Regions from separate parts of the Devosia sp. BK genome, predicted to be linked through region 2. Evidence: predicted binding sites of a transcription regulator. Region 2 holds the regulator's gene; each other region holds the start of a gene.
The links. The regulator LexA, encoded in region 2, represses DNA repair genes until DNA is damaged. The targets are predictions, from matches to a motif close to TGTTCNNNNTGTGTTCNG.
Positions count from the first base shown of each region.

Region 1: a site for LexA is predicted at 1,641-1,658, ahead of DevBK_RS06805 (ATP-dependent helicase). Genes of this name have one in related genera too.
Region 3: a site for LexA is predicted at 6,094-6,111, ahead of DevBK_RS12125 (helicase-related protein). Genes of this name have one in related genera too.

Region 1 is NZ_JAIMBX010000001.1:1,372,394-1,379,869, reverse strand. It holds gene DevBK_RS06815 (carbohydrate ABC transporter permease) at 1-750, shown strand, start outside; gene DevBK_RS06810 (exonuclease domain-containing protein) at 781-1,530, opposite strand; gene DevBK_RS06805 (ATP-dependent helicase) at 1,693-3,756, shown strand; partial or broken gene DevBK_RS06800 (hypothetical protein) at 3,759-4,095, opposite strand; gene DevBK_RS06795 (family 43 glycosylhydrolase) at 4,103-5,158, opposite strand; gene DevBK_RS06790 (glycerophosphodiester phosphodiesterase family protein) at 5,311-6,138, shown strand; gene DevBK_RS06785 (glycerophosphodiester phosphodiesterase family protein) at 6,162-6,986, shown strand; gene DevBK_RS06780 (inositol monophosphatase) at 6,983-7,476, shown strand, end outside.
Region 2 is NZ_JAIMBX010000001.1:948,536-956,011, forward strand. It holds gene DevBK_RS04590 (2-dehydro-3-deoxy-6-phosphogalactonate aldolase) at 1-263, opposite strand, end outside; gene DevBK_RS04595 (2-dehydro-3-deoxygalactonokinase) at 277-1,188, opposite strand; gene DevBK_RS04600 (IlvD/Edd family dehydratase) at 1,472-3,277, shown strand; gene DevBK_RS04605 (nuclear transport factor 2 family protein) at 3,993-4,373, opposite strand; gene lexA (transcriptional repressor LexA) at 4,373-5,086, opposite strand; gene DevBK_RS04615 (HIT family protein) at 5,230-5,649, opposite strand; gene DevBK_RS04620 (hypothetical protein) at 5,659-6,786, opposite strand; gene DevBK_RS04625 (GNAT family N-acetyltransferase) at 6,846-7,476, opposite strand, start outside.
Region 3 is NZ_JAIMBX010000002.1:53,989-61,464, reverse strand. It holds gene DevBK_RS12160 (site-specific tyrosine recombinase XerD) at 1-167, shown strand, start outside; gene DevBK_RS12155 (acetyl-CoA carboxylase carboxyltransferase subunit alpha) at 307-1,260, shown strand; gene DevBK_RS12150 (murein L,D-transpeptidase family protein) at 1,457-2,434, shown strand; gene DevBK_RS12145 (hypothetical protein) at 2,506-3,219, shown strand; gene DevBK_RS12140 (queuosine precursor transporter) at 3,216-3,911, opposite strand; gene rpmB (50S ribosomal protein L28) at 4,034-4,318, opposite strand; gene DevBK_RS12130 (DUF3108 domain-containing protein) at 4,554-5,327, shown strand; gene DevBK_RS12125 (helicase-related protein) at 6,213-7,476, shown strand, end outside.

The DNA of each region.
Region 1 (7,476 bases), 420 kb from region 2:
TATTGGGCAGTGATCACGTCGATCAAACCCGATGGCGAGGTGATTTCGGGGAGCAATTCGCTGATCCCCAATCGGGTGGTGTTCGACAGCTATATCCACATCTGGAACAACACCAATATCGGCATCTGGTACATCAACTCGATGGTGACTTCGCTGATCATCACCGCGCTGGTGATCGTCTCCTCGGCCGGTTGCGCCTATGCGCTGAGCCAGTTGGATTTCCCCGGGCGGCGGGTGATCTATGTGCTGATCCTGGCCTGTTTCATGGTGCCCATGCAGGCGCTGATCGTGAACCACTTCGTGCTGATGGCGCAGTTCAAGCTGTTGAACACCTGGGCCGGTATCATCCTGCCGCAGCTGATCGTGCCGGTGGTGATCATCGTCTATAAGCAGTTCTTCGATAGCGTGCCGAAGGAATTTCGCGAGGCGGCGCAGATGGATAGTGCGGGGCACCTCAAGATCCTGTTCCGGATCTATCTGCCGATGAACTGGGGCGTAACGGCCGCATTGGCGATCATCACCTTTATCGGCGCCTGGAATTCCTTCCTCTGGCCTTTCCTTGCCGCGACCGGCGAGGCGACGATGACCGTGCCCGTGGGCATCACGCAGGTGAAGGACGCCTATGGCATTGTCTATGGGAAGTTGATGGCCTCGGCCGTCGTTGCCGGTCTGCCTGTGGCTGTTCTCTACCTCATCTTCCAAAAGCGCGTGACGCAAGCCATCATGCTTTCGGCAGGGGTCAAGGGTTGAACCACTGGGCGCGATAAAGACGGTGGCCGCCTAAAAAAGACTTTGCTGTGCTTTGGGCTTTGGCACTTGCGGCGTCGCTTCGCCGCGGCGCTTAAGTTCCTGCTCGGCGCTGAAGCGCGTGTCGATGTCGCGGTCGCGCGCTAACTCGTCGAGTGCTTCGAGCGAAATCTGTTCCCACGCTTTGCCACGCTCCGGACCGGAGCGCACTCGTGGCAGAAGGCCCGGCAGCTTGCTCCAGGCAATCAACTGTTCGGCCGAAGTTTCATTGAGCATATCGCGCAGGTGATGCGCCGTGACATAGGCATCGGGCATGGCGCGGTGGGCGGGGAGCCCGATTTCGTGCACGAGGCCCTCGGGCATGCGCTGATACCGCAGCATCTGGTTGGAAAAGCCTTCAAGTTTGGGCCAGACGCGCAAGGCGCTTTTCCAGGTGCATATCCACGGCGCGCCGCCGGTCAAACGCGGCGTGCAATAGCGCTGCTCGAAAGCTGCGCGATGCGCCGCCAAAGCGATGACGCCATCCTGCGGCTGCAAGACGGTGGGGGCTATGTCGCGCCAGAAAGGCGCATCGGCGACGAAGGCATCTAGAATATGGTGTATCGCCATTGTCTCGGGCGTGATGGGGCGGCCCGGATTGACGAAAAGCGCGCCGCGTTCGTCATTGACCTGCCACGGGCCGCCCTCGATCGAGACCACATCCTGCCAACCGATCTCGCAGACATCCGTTGCCGCATCGCCCGATGTCTCGAGGTCGATGACGCGTATCCTCCTGATGGACATGACCAATCCTTGCTGCATGAAGCCATAACGGACCATTGCCCACTAGGATGCACAAGTCCGGTTGCTGCGATCACGGCAATATCGTGATGGCGTGAGTCCAAGGAAAGCTTGCGAACAAAAAGAGAATATCATCCCCTGTCCGCTTATTGCGGGGATCGATTCGTGCTTGCCGACACCACCTATCTTGATGCGCTCAACACCAATCAGCGGGCGGCTGTCGTGCATGGGGTTGGGGAAGCAAAGCCCGGCCCCTTGCTGGTCATCGCTGGGGCCGGCTCGGGCAAGACCAATACGCTGGCGCATCGCGTGGCGCATCTCATCGCCAATGGCGCGGACCCCAGGCGCATTCTGTTGCTGACCTTTTCGCGCCGTGCCGCCAGCGAAATGGCCCGCCGTGTCGAGCGCATCGCAGGCCGCGTTCTCGGCATTGGCGAAGGCGCAGTCGCTGATGCTCTGACCTGGGCCGGGACTTTTCACGGGATCGGCGCGCGATTGCTGCGCGAGTATGCGCATCAGATCGGTCTCGATCCCGCCTTCACGATCCATGATCGCGAAGACTCCGCCGATCTCATGAACCTCGTCCGCCACGAGCTGCAGTTCAGCGAGACCAAGACGCGGTTTCCGACCAAGGGCACGTGCCTCGCCATCTATTCCCGCGTGGTCAATGCGCAGGCGGACCTCGACGAGGTTTTGAAATCCGTCTTTCCCTGGTGCGCCATGTGGTCTGCCGAATTGCGTCAGCTTTTCAGCGCCTATGTCGAAGCCAAGCAGCAGCAGAATGTTCTCGATTACGACGACCTGCTGCTCTACTGGGCCGGGATCATGGCCGAGCCTATGATTGCCGAGCAGATGTCGAGCCTTTTCGACCATATCCTCGTCGATGAATATCAGGACACCAACCGGCTACAGTCCTCGATCCTGCTCGCTTTGCGCCCGGATGGGCGCGGCATGACGGTGGTCGGCGATGATGCGCAATCGATCTATTCTTTCCGCGCCGCGACCGTGCGCAATATCCTCGACTTTCCGAGCGCCTTTTCGCCGGCCGCCGAGATCGTCACGCTCGATCGCAACTATCGCTCCACCCAACCGATCCTCGCCGCGGCCAATGCGGTGATCGAGCAGGCAAGCGAGCGCTTTACCAAAAATCTCTGGTCCGAAAGGCACTCCGAGGCCAAGCCTTTCCTCGTCACCGTCAAGGATGAGGCCGATCAGGTAGGCTATATCGCCAAGTCTATTCTGGAGGCGCGCGAGGCGGGCACTGCGCTCAAGGAACAGGCCGTGCTGTTCCGCGCATCGAGCCATTCCGGGCCGCTCGAAATCGAGCTGACCCGCCGCAACATTCCTTTCGTCAAATTCGGCGGGTTGAAATTTCTCGACGCGGCCCACGTCAAGGACGTGCTGGCGCTTTTGCGATGGGTTGAAAACCCGCGCGATCGGGTTGCCGGTTTTCGCGTGCTGCAACTCATGCCGGGCGTCGGGCCGGGAACGGCTGGCCGAGCCCTTGATGCCATCGCCGCCCATGCCGATCCCGCATGGGCTTTTTCCGAAGTTCCGCCACCTATCAAGGCCGGTCAGCATTGGCTTGATCTCGTCAGCATGGTGGGCCGGCTTTCGGCGCGCGAAATCTCTTGGCCGCTCGACATGGCTTATATCCGCCAATGGTACGAGCCGCTGCTGGAGGCCAATTACGAAGATGCAGCTATCCGATCGGCCGATATCGTCCAGCTCGAGCAGATCGCCTCTGGCTATCCGAGCCGCGACCGGTTTCTCACTGAACTGACCCTTGATCCGCCCGACGCCACCAGCGACCAACCCGGCGTGCCCTTGCGCGACGAGGATTATCTCATTCTCTCGACCATCCACTCGGCAAAGGGGCAGGAGTGGAAATCGGTCCATGTCCTCAATGTCGTCGATGGCTGCATTCCGTCCGATCTCGGCACGGGATCCACGCATGAGATCGAAGAAGAGCGGCGGCTTCTTTATGTCGCCATGACCCGCGCCAAGGACGAATTGCATCTGCTCGTGCCGCAGCGCTTCTATGTGACCCAGCAGACGAGGAATGGCGATCGCCACCTCTATGCGCAACGCACCCGCTTCATCCCAAGGTCGATGACCGCATTTTTCGATGACATCTTATGGCCGCCGGTGACGCCAATCCGCGAAGGCGTCGGCCCGGCGCGGCCAGCTGTCGTCGATATCGCGGCCAAGATGCGCGGCATGTGGTAGCGTCAGGTATAGTTTCCGAGCGCAGCGTACCATTCGGCATAGGGCGTGTTTCGTGCGAAGTGTCGGTTGTAATCCGGCGCGCCGTCGTCCCACCAGACAGGGCCACGTTCGCCAAGCGCGACCTTGGCTTCATCGACCGCAGTGCGCGCAGCTTTTCGCGCCGCATCATCATTTTTTTGCGAGACCGACGGCGCGTCGTGCGGCCGTCAATTTTTGGACCCAATATGTGCGGTTGGTCTCGCTGAGTGAAGGATTGCTCTTCCGCCAGAGCCGGCCGCGCACGACGAAATATCGCCCGTCTGGCGTGGTCGGATAGTCCTTTACCTTTTTAGTAGCCATGGCCTCGTCACTCGGAAAAGTGCAGGCTCCACCCGCGATCGGCGCCGGAGGGGGAGCGGTATTCGACATCAGGGACCCACTGATATTGCCCAAAGAACCATTTTCGCGCCGACCAGAAATTGCTCGGTTCTTCGTCCTCAGGCACACCATGATAGAGAAAGGGCACGGGCTCTTTCACGCCCTCGCCATCCGTCCCGTCCTCATCCGTGATGAAGCTATGGTGGCCGACGCCTTTTGCCGCGGTGGCTAAGGTGCCTGTATCGGACAGCGTTTCGGCATTGGCACCAAAGAGGCACCCGTCCGACTTGGACCAATCCTCGGCCACCAGGGGAACGCCGTCAGCGCGCAATCGCAGATCGGCGAGGCAATAGTTCGCACCCCATGAGCCGTTGGCCGAATAGACCACGTGCAACTGTCCCGCTGGGTCCACGATCGGCTGGGGGCCCTCGTTGATCGACGGCGTCTCGTTCGCAACGTTTTCCCAGGGCTGATCGGGAGACGAGATGATCGCCCGTGACGCGTCAGGCGCGTCATCACCCTGCAGCTTCACGATGAAAATATCCTGCTGCACATCGCTATCGCCCTGCCAGCCGGACCAGACGAAGAAATCATCTCCGTCGAAACTAAAGGGCATGCCGTCGATGGCCCACTTGTCTTCGGGCAGATCGATTTCCTCCGCGGGGCCATAACCGGATGTCGGCTCTGTCGAGGTGATGCGATACATCCGATGCGCCTCGCCGACGCCGGCCGCGAAATAGACGTGATAGAGGCCTTCTTTGTAGACGATCTCCGGCGCCCAGACTTCGCCGAGCCGATCCCGATCGAACCAGATCCGCAAGCCGCGCGCTTCGGCAAGCGCATCAAGGCTCGATGCGACGCGCACCACGAGACTATCGCCGCGCCGCGATTCGACGGCCACAAAGCCGTCGTCGGTGTGAATGACGCTGGGGTCTGCTGAGTAAATGCCCGTGTCGCCGAGAGGCGCCGGAGCATCTTGCGCCGAGGCGGAGATCGCGCCGGCAAGAAACCAGGTTACCGCCAGGCCGCCAATCCAATTCGGCATCGTCCCCTCCCAAAAATGTCGCGGCGTCCGATTTCCACTGATTATCGCCGCGCTGTCGTCGTTTCGATATTTGCGCTCGTCATGATCGCAACGCGACCATTTTTCACCGCGTCGTCGGCCATCGTCAACGCGTCTCCAACGAAAGCTCAGGCATGAACTACAAGGATTTCATGGCGAGACCGGGCCGGGATTGCGCCATTATCGCGCATCGCGGCATCTGGCGGGATGCGCCGGAGAACAGTCTCCAGGCGATCGAAGCGGCCATTGCCGGCGGCTATGACGTCGTCGAGATCGATGTGCGCCGTAGCGCCGACGGCGCGCTGTTCCTCTGCCACGACGATAGTCTCGAGCGGATGACGGGGCACGACGCCGCGGTGGAAGAGCTTGCGGCCTCGGAGCTGGCTGCGCTGCACCTGCGCAATCGCGATGGTGGCGCGGGGAATGCGCTGACCGATCAGAAACTCGCGCGTCTGAGCGATGTTTTCGATCTCACCCGGGATCGCATCTTCATCCATCTCGACGTCAAGGACCGGCTTCTTATTCCCGAGGTCATCGCCGCCGCCCAGGCCGCCGGCGTCGATCAGCAGGTCGACTTTTGGAGCGCCCTTCGAGACGAAGACGACTTCGCTTGGATCAATAGCAACATCATGGCCCACGGCGTCCCGTTCATCGCCAAGACGCGGCTCAATGTGCCGGGTGCGGAACTTCAGACCGAATTGGTGTTTCGGATCAAGCCGCTGATCTGCGAAATTTACTTCGATTCCATCGAGCAACTCGCCGCGCATCGGGATCGCTTTGCGGCGGCGGGGATCAGCCTCTGGGTCAATACGCTCGATGATGTTTCCTGCGCCGGGCTGACCGACAGCGCGGCACTCAGGGATCCCGACGCGGTTTGGGGGCGCCTCCTCGATGCAGGCGTGTCTGCCATCCAGACCGACGAAGCGGCGGCTCTCAAAGCCTATCTCGCCAAGCGCCGCTGATATTTCCCAAGAAAGCGAGACCAATGGCCTACATAGACTATATCGCAGATCCAACGCGCCGTTGCGCCATCGTTGCCCATCGCGGCGCCTGGCATGGTGCGCCGGAAAACAGCCTCGCGGCGATCGAGAATGCCATCGCTATCGGCGTCGACATCGTAGAACTCGACGTGCGCAAGAGCGCTGATGGCGAACTCTTCCTGATGCACGACGATACGCTGCTGCGCATGGCGGGGATCGATCGCGATGCCGAGACTTTTACGATCGCTGAGCTGCAGGCTATCGCGCTTCGTGCCGATGATGGCGGCGACGGCCGGGCGCTGACGGACCAGCGCGTGCCGACCCTCAAGCAGGCGCTCGAAATCATCCGCGGGCATATCTTTGCCGATCTCGATTTGAAGGATCGAGGCCTATTTTCCGAAGTGGCTGCCTGCGCGCGCGATATGAATGCTGCGGACTATGTGGACCTCAAGACCACGGTCACCACACAAGAACACGTCGACTGGGTCAACGCGCAGGATATTTCCGGCGTGCCGTTTCTGGCCATGACGCGCTTTACCGAGACCGGAACCGGTGACACGCTGGCGCTCCTGTCCGGCATCAAACCCTTCATGAGCGAAATCAGCTTCGATCACATCGAGACTATCGAGAGCAATCGTGCGGCGTTCGAGGCAGCGGGCATGGCGCTTTGGAAGAATACGCTCGATATGGCGAGTAGCGGGGAGTGGACCGATACCGTCGCACTGGCTGACCCTGATAAAATTTGGGGACGGTTGATCGATGCTGGTATCAGCGCCATCCAGACCGACCAGCCGGCGGCATTGAAAGCTTACATCGAGAAACGTGCATGACCGAAATCAGCGATGATCTGCTCAAAACCCTGATGGCCGACATGCGGACGGTGGCGGAACAAGAGATTTTGCCCCGATTTCAGGCGATTACCTCAGATAGCATGCGCGCCAAAACTGCGCCCGATGACTTGGTGACCGATGCCGATATTTCCGCAGAACATGCTCTAAACCGGCTGCTCGTGGAGCGGCTCCCGGGCGTCGTGGTCGTGGGTGAAGAGGCGGTGTCCGAGGATAGATCCGTCCTCGACGGTATCGGTGCCTCCGGGCTGGTCGCCATTATCGACCCTGTCGATGGCACCTGGAACTTTGCCCATGGCGTGCCAACATTCGGGTCGATCCTTGCCATTGTCGAGGAAGGTAAAACCATTGCCGGCATCATCCACTATCCGGTGATGGGCGATTTCATTGTCGCCCGGCCCGGTCAGGGCGCCTGGCATGTTGCGGCCGATGGCGCGGCGAGTCGCCTTGCGGTGGCCAAGTCCCGACCCAT
Region 2 (7,476 bases):
TCATTGGTATCGGGCGAGACGATGAAGGTGCCGCCGGCTGCTGCGACAGCGCGGACATTTTCTTCCGTGAGAACAGTGCCGGCCCCGATCTCGGCGCGGTCGCCCAGCGCCTTGGCGGCGCGCGAAATGCTCTCGATGGCGTTGGGCGAATTGAGCGGCACTTCTATCAGCGTGATACCGGCCTCGACGAGGGTTGTGCAGACCGGGACGGCTTCGTCATTGGTGATGCCGCGCAGGATGGCAATGATGTGGCGGTGGGACATAGGGAGTTTTCCTTCAAGCGGCGGCGCGGGCGGCCTTAAGGCCGGCGAGGACGACGGCGGTGGCATCGACGGGACGGCCGGCGGCACCGGCCATTTCGAGCACCTGGCCATAAAGCGAGCAGAGAACGTGCGAGCCGATAAGCGGCACCGGCTCGTTACCGATCTGGTGGCGATTGGCGGCAATTTCGGTGCCGATCAAAAGGCCCGAGAGATAGCCGGCGCACCAGGCGGGTGAGCGGCCGGAAACCAGCGCGCTGGCGCGGACGCGGAACAATTGGCCGAGGAGATCAGCGGGCCGCTCGAGGCCATCTCGCGCACCGGCAGAAAAGCCATCATTGCGCTCAGGGCCGTTTTGATCGCCGGTGAGCGAATGGCGCAGCACGGATTGGGTGGAGAGCAATTCGAACATTTCGCCGGTCATGGCCGTCGTAAAATGCTCGATTTTCGTGCCGTCGAGCAGCGCCCATTTCGAATGTGTGCCGGGCATACAGACGAGGCCGGAATAGCCGGGCAGGGTGGCTGCGAGCCCGAGGAGCTGGGTTTCTTCGCCACGCATGACGTTGTCGCCGCCTTGCCTTTGGCAGACGCCGGGCAGGATGGAGACGTTAAATTTGTCGGAGCCGCTATCGGGATGGACGGCGCCCCGAATGAGGCCGGAGAGGTCCGTCGGCGCTTCTAGATAGGGCGCTTCGAGCCAGCCCTGGCGGGCGCCGGCCATGCCGCAAACGACAACGTCGGTCTTTTCCGTCAGGGGAATATCGGCGAGCAATTCTGAAAGTGCGGCGGGAAATTCTTCGCGCGTCAGCTTGCCCATGCCTTTTGGCGAACTGCGCGAGGCAAGGACATTTCCAGCGTGATCGAGGGTCCAGCCGCGCAAATTGGACGTGCCCCAATCGACCGCAATCCAGGCAACAGATTCGCTCAAACAAGCCTCCTCGACGACCGCCTACACAATGCGGCGCGACCCTAATTGGGTTCTCGGCCCATGAACAGGGCCATCAGCGCAGGGGCTATCGGAGAGCTCAAATGTGTTCTCCGCGATTGGTAAGATTTTCAGAGCGTTCCGGCACATATGCCCCCTGTTACCCCACCCAAATCAATTGTATGATTTTTTCGATGGGAGCCGTTCACAGCGGCGCTTGCCGTGCTAAAACGGCAACCAGCAAGGCCCACGGTCCGCGCGCTGCGGACGGATAAGGAATTTGACGATGACGACTGATAACAGCGGCGCTCCGAAGAAGCTGCGTTCGCGCGCATGGTTCGACAATCCCGAAAACCCGGACATGACCGCGCTTTATCTCGAGCGCTATATGAATTTCGGCGTCTCGCGCGAAGAACTTCAGTCGGGCAAGCCGATCATCGGCATTGCGCAGACCGGTTCGGACCTCAGCCCCTGCAACCGTCACCACATGGTGCTGGCCGAGCGCGTGCGTGAGGGCATTCGCGAAGCTGGCGGTATCGCCATCGAATTCCCGGTGCATCCGATCCAGGAAACCGGCAAGCGCCCGACCGCGGGCCTTGACCGCAACCTCGCCTATCTCGGCCTCGTCGAAGTGCTTTATGGCTACCCGCTTGATGGCGTGGTGCTGACCATTGGTTGCGACAAGACGACCCCGGCCATGCTGATGGGCGCGGCGACCGTGAACATCCCGGCGATCGCGCTGTCGGTCGGGCCCATGCTCAATGGCTGGCACAAGGGCGAACGCACGGGTTCCGGCACGATCGTCTGGAAGGCGCGCCAGATGATGGCGGCGGGCGAGATCGACTATGCGCAGTTCATTGAACTCGTCGCGTCGTCGGCGCCGTCGACCGGCTATTGCAACACGATGGGTACGGCGACGACGATGAACTCGCTGGCCGAGTCGCTCGGCATGCAGTTGCCGGGCTCGGCAGCTATTCCCGCGCCGTATCGCGACCGCCAGGAAATGGCCTACCGGACCGGCAAGCGCATCGTCGACATGGTGCACGAGGATCTGAAACCCTCGGACATCCTGACTAAGGACAACTTCATCAACACCATCGTCGTCAATTCGGCGATCGGTGGCTCGACCAATGCGCCGATCCATATCCAGGCCATCGCCAAGCATATCGGCGTCGAGCTGGAACTGCAGGACTTCCAGACCTACGGCCACAAGGTGCCGCTCTTGGTGAACCTGCAGCCGGCTGGCGAATATCTCGGCGAAGATTACTACCATGCCGGCGGTGTGCCGGCGGTGGTAAACGAGCTGATGAAGCAGGGTCTCATTCGCGAGAACGCTCCGACCGTCAACGGCAAGACCATTGGCGAGAATTGCCGCAACACGACGATCCAGGACGATAAGGTCATCCGCCACTTCGACAATCCGCTCAAGGTGGATGCCGGCTTCCTCGTGCTGCGCGGCAATCTCTTTGACAGCGCGATCATGAAGACCAGCGTGATCTCGTCCGAGTTCCGTGAGCGCTACCTCGCCAATCCCGAGCATCCCGGCATGTTCGAAGGCAAGGCGGTGGTGTTCGATGGCCCTGAGGACTATCACCACCGCATCGACGATCCGGCGCTCGATATCGACGAAAACACGCTGCTCTTCATGCGCGGCGCTGGTCCGATCGGCTATCCGGGTGCGGCAGAAGTCGTCAACATGCGGCCGCCGGCCTACCTCATCAAGAAGGGCATCCATTCGCTCGCCTGTATCGGTGACGGCCGTCAGTCAGGCACGTCGGGTTCGCCTTCTATCCTCAATGCGTCTCCGGAAGCAGCTGCAGGCGGTAACCTTGCGATCCTCAAGACTGGTGACCGCGTCCGCATCGATCTGAACAAGGGCGAAGCCGATATCCTGATCTCGGCCGAAGAAATCGCGACCCGTCGCGCGGCGCTCGAGGCTGAAGGCGGCTACAAGTATCCCAAGCACCAGACGCCGTGGCAGGAAATCCAGCGCGGTATCGTCGGCCAGCTCGGCGAAGGCGCGATCCTGAAACCGGCTGAAAAGTACCAGCGGATTGCGCAGACAGAAGGCCTGCCAAGGGATAACCACTAGGATCGACCGTCATTCGGCCGATGCTGGTCTGCAAATGCCGGTCTCTTGCGCTTCCGGTGCTCACGTACTGATGTACGCTGCGCGCCGGTTCTCAGAGACCGACATTTTCGCCTCAGCCTAGGCCGACTACCGGCCAATCCTTCGGTGACCGAGTTAAAGGCCGGGCAGCACAGAGTGCCGCCCGGCCTTTTTTTTGGCTGACGGTTTTTCACGGTGACGGGCGGCCATTGGCTCTACCTGTTTAGACATTGGGAGCCAAAGGCCGCCGGTCACAGGATCCGGAGTTTGCAGCAGGTCCGGGATCAGGCGCGAACGTTATTTCGGTCGCGGCTGCCGTATTTCAACTCCCCGCCCGGATAGGCGCCCCCATCCACCGGCCATTCCGCCCGACCCTGCGTGGGAGCCGTGTGACTGGCGGAATGGGGAGAGTATGGGCGAGGTTTTGGGGAGCGGGGAGAAGATGGATAAGTATTTTGGGGTTTTGGGGTTTACCCCACCTAGCTTGCCATTCGGGCATAGCCCTCATGGCCCTCTCTCCTGAAGTTGCGCCACTGGCGCAATTTTGCCTGCGGCCGGATCGAAGCCATTAGTAGGAGGAGGGACGCATCGAGTTTGCCTAAGTGACAGCCCTTTTCACCGCTGAGATATGAAATCCGCTGCTGCAGGCTAATCGCACTCGGCGTAGAAACGCGATCGAGACTAAAGAATGTCACGCTCAATCCGGATAAGAGCTTAGATGTTCGTGGATGATGCGCCAAGCATCACCGCGCTTGGCGAGCACCGTGGTGCCTCGTCCTGATCCTTCGGCGTCTTTGCCATCGACCACAGCGCGCCAACAGAACCGATAGGTGCAGCTCGCTGCCGTGTCGCCGTCCGCGATCCAGGTGAGGTCTTCAAGCCAGTACGTCTCGTTCTCAAGACGCTGCCATGTTCGTTCGAAGGCACTGCGAATGGCATCGATGCCGGTGAAACTGCCTGAACTGAACCAGAAGACTGCATCGGAATCGATCAGCGGGACCAGCAATGAAAAGTCGTGATGGTTGATCAGGTCGGCATAAGCCGCCATCACCGTTTTGGGTGTGGCGGCGCCGGGCATTAGTATTTGCGGAGGAGGCCGACGAGGCGGCCTTGAACTTTCACGCGATCCGGCGGGAAGATGCGGGTCTCGTAGGCCGGGTTGGCAGCTTCGAGTGCGATAGTGTTGCCCTTGCGCCGGAGGCGTTTGAGGGTGGCCTCTTCGTCATCGACCAAGGCGACGATGATTTCTCCAGTGCTGGCCTGATCCTGTTTTTTGATAACGACCGTGTCGCCATCGAAAATGCCGGCGTCGATCATGGAGTCGCCGCGGACTTCCAACGCATAGTGTTCGCCCGCGCCAAGCATTTCAGGCGGGACCTGAATGGTGTGGGAATGAGTCTGGATCGCCTCGATGGGCGTACCGGCAGCGATGCGCCCCATGACGGGAATGGAGATCGGTCGGGCATAATCCTCGGCGGCGATACCGCGTGGCTGGGGCGCGCTAACTTTTCCGAGGCTGCCTTCGATAACCGACGGTTCAAACTTGGCTTTGCGCCCGCCGAGGGATGGGTTCATGGAATCCGGCAGCTTGACGACCTCGAGGGCTCTCGCCCGGTTGGGCAGGCGGCGGATGAAGCCACGCTCTTCGAGCGCAGTGATCAACCGATGGATGCCTGACTTCGACGCTAAATCCAGCGCATCCTTCATTTCGTCGAAGGATGGGGGAATGCCGCTTTCCTTCATCCGTTCGTGGATGAACATCAGCAATTCGTGTTGTTTGCGCGTCAGCATCGCCGGTGAGCCCTAGAATCGGAACGGATACGGAACGACTATATGTGTTCCGTCTATGTTCCGCAAGAGTCTCCCATCTTTGCCAAATAGAGGCGCAGTAGAGATTCTCGCTTTCGCCGGAAGACGTCGCGTCAGCGGCAAGACTAGAGCACGGCGGCGAGGTCTTTCGCCAGTTGGGCGAGTTCGGCGTCGTCAGCACGGCCGCTGGCATGGGCGCCGAGGGCGGTGCCCTCGTAGGCAGGGATCAGATGGAAATGGAGATGAAAGACGGTCTGGCCAGCCGGGGCCTCGTTGAACTGGGCGAGGCGGATGCCGTCGGCTTTCGTTACAGTCTGCAGGGCCTTGGCGACGCGTTGGACGAGCGGCATCACCGCCGAAAGGGCCGCGGGATCGGCATCGAGAAGGTTACGCGATGGGGCCTTGGGAATTACGAGGGTGTGACCCTTGGACTGCGGAAAAATGTCGAGCATGACGAGGGCCGTGTCGTCCTCGTAGACCTTGTGGCAAGGTAGTTCGCCCTTGAGGATTTTGGCGAAGATATTGGTTGGGTCGTAGGTCATCAAAGCCTCGGATTATTCGGCAGCGGCGAGCGCTTCGTCGCCGGCATTGTTGGCATATCGGAAGCGGAAGAAATTGAGGACGGCAAGGCCGGTAAGGGTCACCGGTACATATTTGAAGCCGCGGGTGATGAAGAAGAGAGCGATGCCGACCGCCGTTTCCGCCGACATCGCGCCCTTGCCCATGGCGGAGGTGAAGGAGGAGGGGACAATGTGGCGATAGATGAGGTCGTCGGAGCGATAATAGTGGCGGGCGCGGGCAGCGAAGGCGCGCTTCGAACTGGAATAATCGCGCAATTCATCCATGCCCATATCGCCGTGAAATTCGACCTCGGAGCCGAGCGCCCAGACCTCCGGCGCGAGGAGCCTATCCTTGCCCATGAGGGTGAAGCGCTCGATCAGGTCGCGAAACGTGACGTAATTGGCGTTCCAGCAATCGTCCGTTTTGGCGCCGTGCGAAAGGATCAGAACGTCGGCGCGCGCGAGCTTTTCGTCCATCGCGGCGTAATTTCCGGCGGTGAAATCGACGCCGGACTTTGCCGTTTCGACAATGCCGCCCCGCTTTTCGAGTGCTTTGACCATGGCCGAGCCGAAGGCGCCGCTTGCGCCGGTGATGAGGAAGCGCCGGCCAGCAATCTGGCAGGTGGTGCCGACCAGGAGATCAAAGGTGTTGGCAAAGGACGAGAAGAAATTGTGCGGATAGACGTGGTGCATCGCGTGGTAATTGTTGTTTACCCACAAGAGGCCCTGTTTGCCGCCCACGCGGTCCATCGACATGTGATTGTAGTCGAGCCCTTCCTCGCGAAGGGTCAGGGCGAACATGACCGTGCGGATGACGGCAACGACGGCCACGGGCTGCCAGGGCAGCGCCAGGAGGAACAGCGCGATTGCGGCCATCGAGGTAAAGTATTCGGGCAGGACGTGAAACCAGATATTCTGGCGGGCATAGGCCGGATTGACCTGCATATCGAGGCCAAGGAATTTATGGTGGACCCAGTGCCAGGACGAGAAGGTGCGCAGCAGCGGGATCTCGGAATTTTCCCAGCGGTGCAGCAGCCAGTGCAGGGTGTCGAACAGGGTCGTTGCCACTACGAAGACGAGAAGGGCTTCGAGAATGAAGGCTACGACATCCCACAAATCCATTAGTCCCGGGTCTCCTGATCACTTGATGCGCGCTGTCTAGCACAATCGATCGGCTGGGGCTAACGCTCCTGCCGATCGCCGCGCCGGTATGGCGTAAACCCTTCAAGCGCCTCTTGTTCCCGCTCGACGGCGGGACGTTCCGCCTCGAGATAATCCGCTACCGCGTCGCGTAAACCCGCGTGAGCGATCCAGTGAACGGAGTGGGTGGTGACGGGAGTGTAGCCGCGCGCCAGCTTGTGTTCGCCTTGTGCGCCGGCCTCTACGACCGCAAGCTTGTGGGCGATGGCAAAGTCGATGGCCTGATAGTAGCAGATCTCGAAATGGAGAAAGGGGACTTCGCGCGTCGAGCCCCAATTGCGACCGTAGAGGCGATCCCTGCCGATGAAATTGATGGCCCCGGCAATGGGTTCGTCGCCATCGTAGGCGAAGATCAGCACGATCCGATCGGCCATATACTGGCCAAGGAGCGAGAAAAATTTCCGGTTGAGGTAAGGCTGGCCCCATTTGCGCGCGCCGGTGTCTTCATAAAAATCGAAGAAGGCGTCCCAGTGATGCTCCTTGATTTCATCGCCCCGCAGCCATTTGACGGTCAAGCCATCAGCAAGCGCATCGCGGCGTTCTCGGCGGATGGTCTTGCGCTTGCGCGAGGATAGCGTTTCGAGAAAATCTTCGAAGGTCGCAAAGCCCTGG
Region 3 (7,476 bases), on a different contig from region 2:
TGCGCCATGCCTTTGCCAGTCATCTTCTGGCCGGTGGGGCCGATTTGCGGGTGGTGCAGATGCTGCTTGGGCACTCGGACATCTCGACCACGCAGATTTACACCCATGTGCTCGACGACAAACTCAAGACCCTGGTCGAGACGCATCACCCGCTCGCTAGCGACTAAGATTGAGCTTTCCCCGGCAAATCCGTCGCAAAACTTGACTCGGTGTTGAACCATCGCCACTTTCCGGCCACTTTAGGGCGCAAGAGCCGGGGCCTGGAATAGTCCGGGTCGGCAATAACGACCCTTACGGGCGGGTGGGATGCAGTCTTATCTCGATTTTGAAAAGCCGGTTGCCGATCTTGAAGCCAAGATCGCCGAACTCAAGTCCTTGGCCGCGTCCGATCAGGCCGTGTCGATCGATGAGGAAGTGAACCGGCTCTCCGCCCGGGCTGAAGAAGCCCTGGTCGAGATCTATAAAAAACTCACACCCTGGCAAAAGACGCAGGTGGCCCGCCATCCGCAGCGGCCGCATTTCTCCGACTATGTCGGCGCGTTGATCACCGAATGGACGCCGCTGGCCGGCGACCGGACCTTTGGTGAAGACGCTGCGCTTCAGGCCGGCTTTGGCCGGTTCAATGGCGAATCCGTTGCCGTGATCGGCCAGGAAAAGGGCAATTCCACCGAAACGCGCCTCAAGCATAATTTCGGCATGGCTAACCCGGAAGGCTATCGCAAGGCCGTCCGCATCATGGATATGGCCGACCGATTCAACATTCCGGTGATTTCCTTTGTCGACACCGCCGGCGCCTATCCCGGCATCGGCGCCGAAGAGCGCGGCCAGGCCGAGGCGATTGCGCGCTCGACCGAAAAGGGTCTCGAACTCGGTGTGCCGAACATTGCCATCATCATCGGCGAAGGTGGTTCGGGTGGCGCTATCGCCATTGCGACGGCCAATCGCGTGCTGATGCTCGAAAATTCGATCTATTCGGTGATTTCGCCAGAAGCCGGCGCCTCGATCCTCTTCCGCGATGCCGCCCGCGCGCAGGACATGGCAACCGCGCAGAAGATCACGGCACAGGACCTTTTGGGCTTCAAGGTGATCGACGGCATCATTCCCGAGCCAACCGGCGGCGCGCATCGCCACCATGGTCAGGTGATGGACGCGACCCGCCGCGCACTCAGTTCTTTCCTCGGTGATTTCGCCGGCAAGTCACGGCTCGAAACGCGCGAGCAGCGGCGCGAAAAATTCCTCGCGATCGGCACCAATCTCTAGGTCTTTCGATCTGCGTTCAACGAACAGGCTCCCGCATGCGGGAGCCTTTTTCTTATGCCAACATCCCACACACTATTGCGTGAAAAACCGCCGCTTTTCGCCGAGATCGGGAGCGTGATAAGGCTTCGTTCACTCAGCCCGCTCATGCTGCGCTAACCATTGCTCCCGTGCGGAGCCGTTATCTGGGCCTTGTTAAGTGACTGCCACCTTCTTTCATCGCCTCGCCGCCGTCATCATTCTCGCCTGGCTGGGTGTGGGCCTTGCTGCCTGTTCCAACTTCGTCAAGGGCGGCGACAACCGCCACAATATCCCGCTGGCTCCGGCCATGGTGAAGGCGCTTCATGATATTGGATCGTCGCCCGGCGAAGGCATGGTCGTGCGCATCTTCAAGAAAGAGGCCGTGCTCGAGGTGTGGAAGCACACCAATTCGGGACAGTTCAAGCTCTTCAAGACCTATAACATCTGCGCCTTTTCGGGCGATCTCGGTCCCAAGTTCAGGGAAGGCGATTATCAGAGCCCGGAAGGGTTCTATACGATCACGCCCGGCCTCATGAACCCGAAGTCGGCCTATTTCCTCGCCTTCAACACGGGCTTTCCCAACAAGTTCGATCGCGCCAATGGCCGCAGCGGCTCCAACCTGATGGTGCATGGCGACTGCAAGTCAGTGGGGTGCTATGCGATGACGGATGGTGGCATGGCGGAAATCTATGCTCTGGCGCGCGAGAGCTTTAAGGGCGGCAATCCCTCCTTCCAGGTACAGATTTATCCGTTCCGCATGACGAGCGCGAACCTGGCCCAGTTTGCGTCCAATCAGCACCTCGCGTTCTGGCGCAATATCAAGGAGGGCTATGACCTCTTTGATCTCAACAAGACGCCGCCGGCTTGGGACGTGTGCGAGAACCGCTACATTTTCAATCCCGTTGCAGCGGGACCACTGGATGCCGCGGCCCTGTGCCCGCCCACCGTGCCGGACGCTCAGGTTGCGGCCCGCAAGGCGGCTGATGATAAAGCCCTGGCCGATGCCGGGAACGCCATCACCCGCCAGGCGGCGACCGAGGCGGCCATCAAGGATCGTGGCGCAGCGGTATCGGGCTTCTTTTCCGGGATCGGTTCGGTGTTTACCGGCGGCCAGCAGGCACCGGCGCCGATAGTGGCCGCAACGCCAGCGCAATAGTTGTGGTCCTTAGTTCGGCCCCAGTTGGATGAAAGGCCAATCGCGACGTCGATTGGCCGGGAGCATGCTGCGTGGATGACAAGCCGAGCCAGGATCGGGACGAGACGACCGTTGGTGGCGTAACTGCCGATATGCGGGTTGGTGCACGCGAAAAGCTTGGCCTCTCCGCGCCCCGCAAGGCGCCGCGGCGCAAATGGCGGCTAAGGCCGGGATCGCTTCTGGCCGGTGTTGCCGCCGTCGTCGGCGTTGCGGCTCTCGCGACGACCGCCTGGACCTATACCGAAATGCGCCGGGAAGTTTTGCGGATCTCGACCGAGATGGCGCAAGTGCGTTTGAGCCTTGATCTTTATGCCCAGCGCAGCAGCCCGCAAGCTAGCGCTGCCGTTGCCGCGCCGACCGGCAGCGACACCAGTCTTGCAGCAATCGAAAATCGCCTGGCGGTGCTCGAACAAAATTGGCGCGCTGGCAATGGCGCTGCGGCCGGCACACAGCCTGCTACCTTGCCTTCGATTTCGGGGCCGACGGTTTCGGCCGAGAGCGACGGAGACTGCCTGCCATCAGGCATGCGGCTGCTCGTCGCCTCGGGCGACAGCTATCCCGTCTGCGGGACGGATGCGACGATCACGGTGATGAACGTCAACAATGGCTATATCTCGCTGACCGATGGCACGACCGTGCCGTCTGGCGGCAATGTGCCGCTCAACGGGACCGCCTGCATGTTGGCCGTTACCTCGGGCGGCAACGAAGCCGAGACCGGCTTCGCCGAGATCCGCGTAACCTGTTAGCGCAGCGCCGCCGCACTGCCGAGCGGCGGAAGCGGCTTTAGCCGGCCCATGAGGGCGCGGTAGGGCGCGAGCAGCACGAGTGCTGCCAGGAACTTCACCATGAAGTCGCCTGCCGCGAGCGAAATCCAGAGCGGCACTTCGGGGCCAATCCCGAGGAAGGGCGCGGGGAAGGCCAGCGAGCCATCCTGCAGCCCGAACAGCGCATCGATGCCGGCAAGGAAAGGCGCGAATGCGACTGTAAAGAAGATCGTGGTGTCGATCAGCGAGCCAAAGAGCGACGCGACGAGCGGGGGCAGGAACCAGGCCCGCACGGCGCGGAGCCGTGAGAAGATGCTGATATCGAGCAGTTGGCCGGTAACGAACGCTGCGGCCGAGGCGAGCGCGATGCGCTGGGTGGTGGCTGAAGCGCCGCCTGCATTCCAAGGCAGCGGATGGAAGCTCAAATAGAATGAGAGCGCGAGGCCGACGAGGAAGCCCACCAGCACGACGAGACGGGCATTGCGCGGACCATCATAGCGATTGGTCAGGTCGGTGATCAGAAAAGCGAAGGGGAAGGTGAACGCACCCCAGGTCAAAAGATCGGCGAGATTTATGCCGCCAAGTTGGACCTGAAAGGGATAGAGCACGAGAACGTTGGACGCGGCAACGACCACGACCATGGCCGCGACAGCGCCAAGGAAACGAGACAGCATCAGAATGCACCTCTGAGAGCCACTCTCCGGCAGAAGACCGGCGTGGCATTGATGAAGCTTATATAAAAAGAAAAGCCGCGCGGCTTTTGGCACGCGCGGCTGAAATCTTGAGAAGAGTGCGATTAGCCGGCGAGAGCGGCGCGCACTTCCTTCTTGATGCCGAGAGCGAGCGGGGACAGGTCGGCGTCATCCTGCTTGACGAGGAAGGCGTCGAGACCACCGCGGTGCTCAACCGAGCGCAGGGCAGCGGCAGAGATGCGCAGCTTGACCGGGCGCTGCAGAGCGTCCGAGATCAGCGTCACATTGATCAGGTTGGGGAGGAAACGACGACGGTGACGGTTGAGAGCGTGCGAAACGGTGTTACCCACCATAACGCCCTTGCCGGTCAGTTCGCAGCGACGTGCCATGTTCAGAATTCCTGTTTGTGTAAAGGTCCTGCGTGGCGGGGAATCCCGCAACGGGCCTCGATTGTGATGAAATCTGCGGGCGTCTTAGAGAAAATGGCTTGGCGCGTCAAGGTCGGGCAGGGCTCAAAGACCCGCGAGTGCCTTGCCAGTACCACAAGAGCCCGGCACTTTGGCCTCTTATCGTGATTCGCGAAGGGCCCGATGCCCGCCTTTTGCACGAGCCGAGACCTTTATCTTGATCCGAACCAGTCTTGCTTCCCTAGCCCTTGTTCTTGGCCTTACTCAGGTCCAGGCCTCTCCAGTCGACGCCAGCGCCAGCTACGTCCTTACGCTTGGCGGCATCAATGTCGCCATGATGCGTGTGGACCTCGATGACACGGGCAGCGCCTATACGCTCGATGTCAAAGCCAATGTGGCCGGGCTTGGCGCAGTGGTGGCGAGCGGCACGGCCAATATCACCGCCAAGGGCAATTCCTCGGGCTCAACGCTGCGCTCGGAAAGCTTTGCGCTCGAAACCCGGGCTAATGGCGAAAAATTCAATGTCGATGTCGGCTTCTCGGGTCAGAACGTCACGTCCTTCAAGGTCGATCCGCCAGTTGGGGATTTCGATCGCGTTCCCGTCGAGCGGGGACATCTGACGGGTGTGGGCGATTTCGTTTCGGCCTTTGTCCTCAAAGGCGGGGCGCTCGACAAATCGGTTTGCGATCGGCGCATGCGCATCTTTACCGGCGTCGAACGCTTCAATCTCGACATGAGCTTCGTCGATACCGACGACGCGACGTCACCGCGCACGGGCTATCAGGGGCCGGTCGTGCTCTGCTCGATCGATTACGAGCCGATTTCGGGCCACTATGAGAGCAACGAGATCACCAATTATCTAGCCGACGAGAGCCGCATTCTCATCTGGTACATGCCGCTCGGCGAAACGGGATACTTTATTCCTTATCGCGTGCTGCTCGGCACCTCGATGGGTGACCTCTCGATGGTGCTGGTCAAAGCCGAGAGCTGAGGCCCGCCGTCCCGGGTTGGGACGGTCAAAAGGTTTTTTCTCAATTTTTGCTGATTTTTTGCCCGGCTTTGCGGGGCGAGATTGTTAAGGGCGCTTCGGCGCCCTTTTTGTTTGCGGTAACGAACTGATCGGGAAAGCGGGCGAGCTCAGAAATTAGGGGTTTGGTCATGGACGTGAAGGCCAAGAAGGCGGTTAGCGGCTTGCGGGAGGTCGAACGGTAGGACTTCGCCCATAGGCCTACCAGCCATGGCGTAGAACAAACCGGGTATCTCGACCTCGATCGTGATTCTGACCCTGTTCGTTCCCGATGTGGTCCAGATGTTAAGGAACCAAAGCCGAGCGGAGCGAAGTGCCCCGCTTTGGGACATGGCTGATTTTTAGCGTCGCAACCGGGATGCGATCGATATTCTTCAGAGAGCCTAGCTGTACGCGCGCCTTGGTCGCAAGATTTCTCACAGGCTCTGCGACCCAGAATGGGACGTCAAACGAAAAGGTATGAATTTTACGGTTCAAGGCCGCCAGTAGGCCGATACAAAGCTCTTAACTCCGCAAATAATCTGAACGTTCTGGCATTTCTAGTTCGCTACGAAACGGCGCGATTCCGCCGAAATTCACGCTTTTTCAATCAAGATGAAGCCCAGATGGCGTTATCGGGGCGCGGACGCAGACCATCCAACGACACTTGTGTGCTTCGAGCGATTCTCCCCACCACCCATCGCCGTGAACAAAGACGGATTTGCTGAACTGTGCCGATTCTGTCCCTGTTCGTTTCCGCTGCGTTCCAAAGCTTAACGCCTCGCCGCTTGATCACAAAAACCGTGCTTTTGTGGGACAATGCGTGCTGCCCCTCGCCATAGGCATTTGCGCACCCTACATTGTTGCTCAATGACTTTCGCATCCTCCCAGTCGGTCAAGGCCATTTTGGGCCCAACCAATACCGGCAAGACCCATTTTGCCATCGAGCGCATGCTGGCTCATCCCACGGGGATGATCGGCCTGCCGCTGCGTCTATTGGCGCGCGAAGTCTATGCGCGCGTCGTCGAACGCGTCGGCGAACAGGCCGTGGCGCTGGTGACGGGCGAAGAGCGAATCGTGCCGCCAAAACCGCGCTATTGGGTGGCGACCGTGGAAGCCATGCCGATGGATATTCACGTCGATTGCGTCGCAGTCGATGAAATCCAGACGGCGACCGATTTTGACCGCGGACATATTTTTACCGATCGTATCCTCAAGGCGCGCGGGTTTCATGAAACGCTGCTGCTCGGCTCAGGGACGATGGCGAGCGTGATCCGCAAGCTGTTGCCGCATGCCGAGATCATTGAGCGGCCGCGGTTTTCGCAGTTGATGTATGCGGGATCGAAAAAAATCTCACGCCAGCCAAGCCGCAGCGCCATCGTCGCGTTTTCCGCGCGGCAGGTTTATGCCATCGCCGAACTGATCCGCCGCGAGCGGGGCGGGGCAGCGGTGGTGATGGGTGCGCTCAGCCCCCGCACGCGCAACGCCCAGGTCGAGCTTTATCAAAATGGCGACGTGGATTTCCTCGTTGCGACCGACGCCATCGGCATGGGGCTCAATCTCGATATCCACCATGTCGCCTTTGCCGATGACATGAAATTCGATGGCCGCCAGAGCCGGCCGCTGACACCGGCCGAGATGGGCCAGATCGCGGGCCGCGCGGGGCGGCACAAGCGCAACGGCACCTTTGGGGTGACGGGCGGCACCGACACATTCGACGAAGAACTGGTGGTGCAGCTCGAAACGCACGATTTCGAGCCGATCAAGGTTTTGCAATGGCGCAATTCCGTGTTGGATTTTTCGTCCATCGATCGGCTGCGCTCCAGCCTAGAGCGAACGCCCGACGACAAAACTCTGACGCGCGTGCCGATCGCAACCGATCAGCTTGCCCTGGAATTCCTCTCGCGCAACGAGGCGGGTGGGCTGGCGCGTGGCCACGAAGCGGTCAAACTCCTTTGGGAATGTTGTCAGACCCCTGACTATCAGGGGATTTCGCCAGCAGCCCACGGCGAGATCGTCACGCGGATCTTTTCGGATTTGAGGCAAAATGGATCGGTCAACGCAGACTGGATTGCCGAGCAGGTGCGCTTTTGCGACAATGCAGAGGGCGACATCGAGACTCTTAGTCATCGGA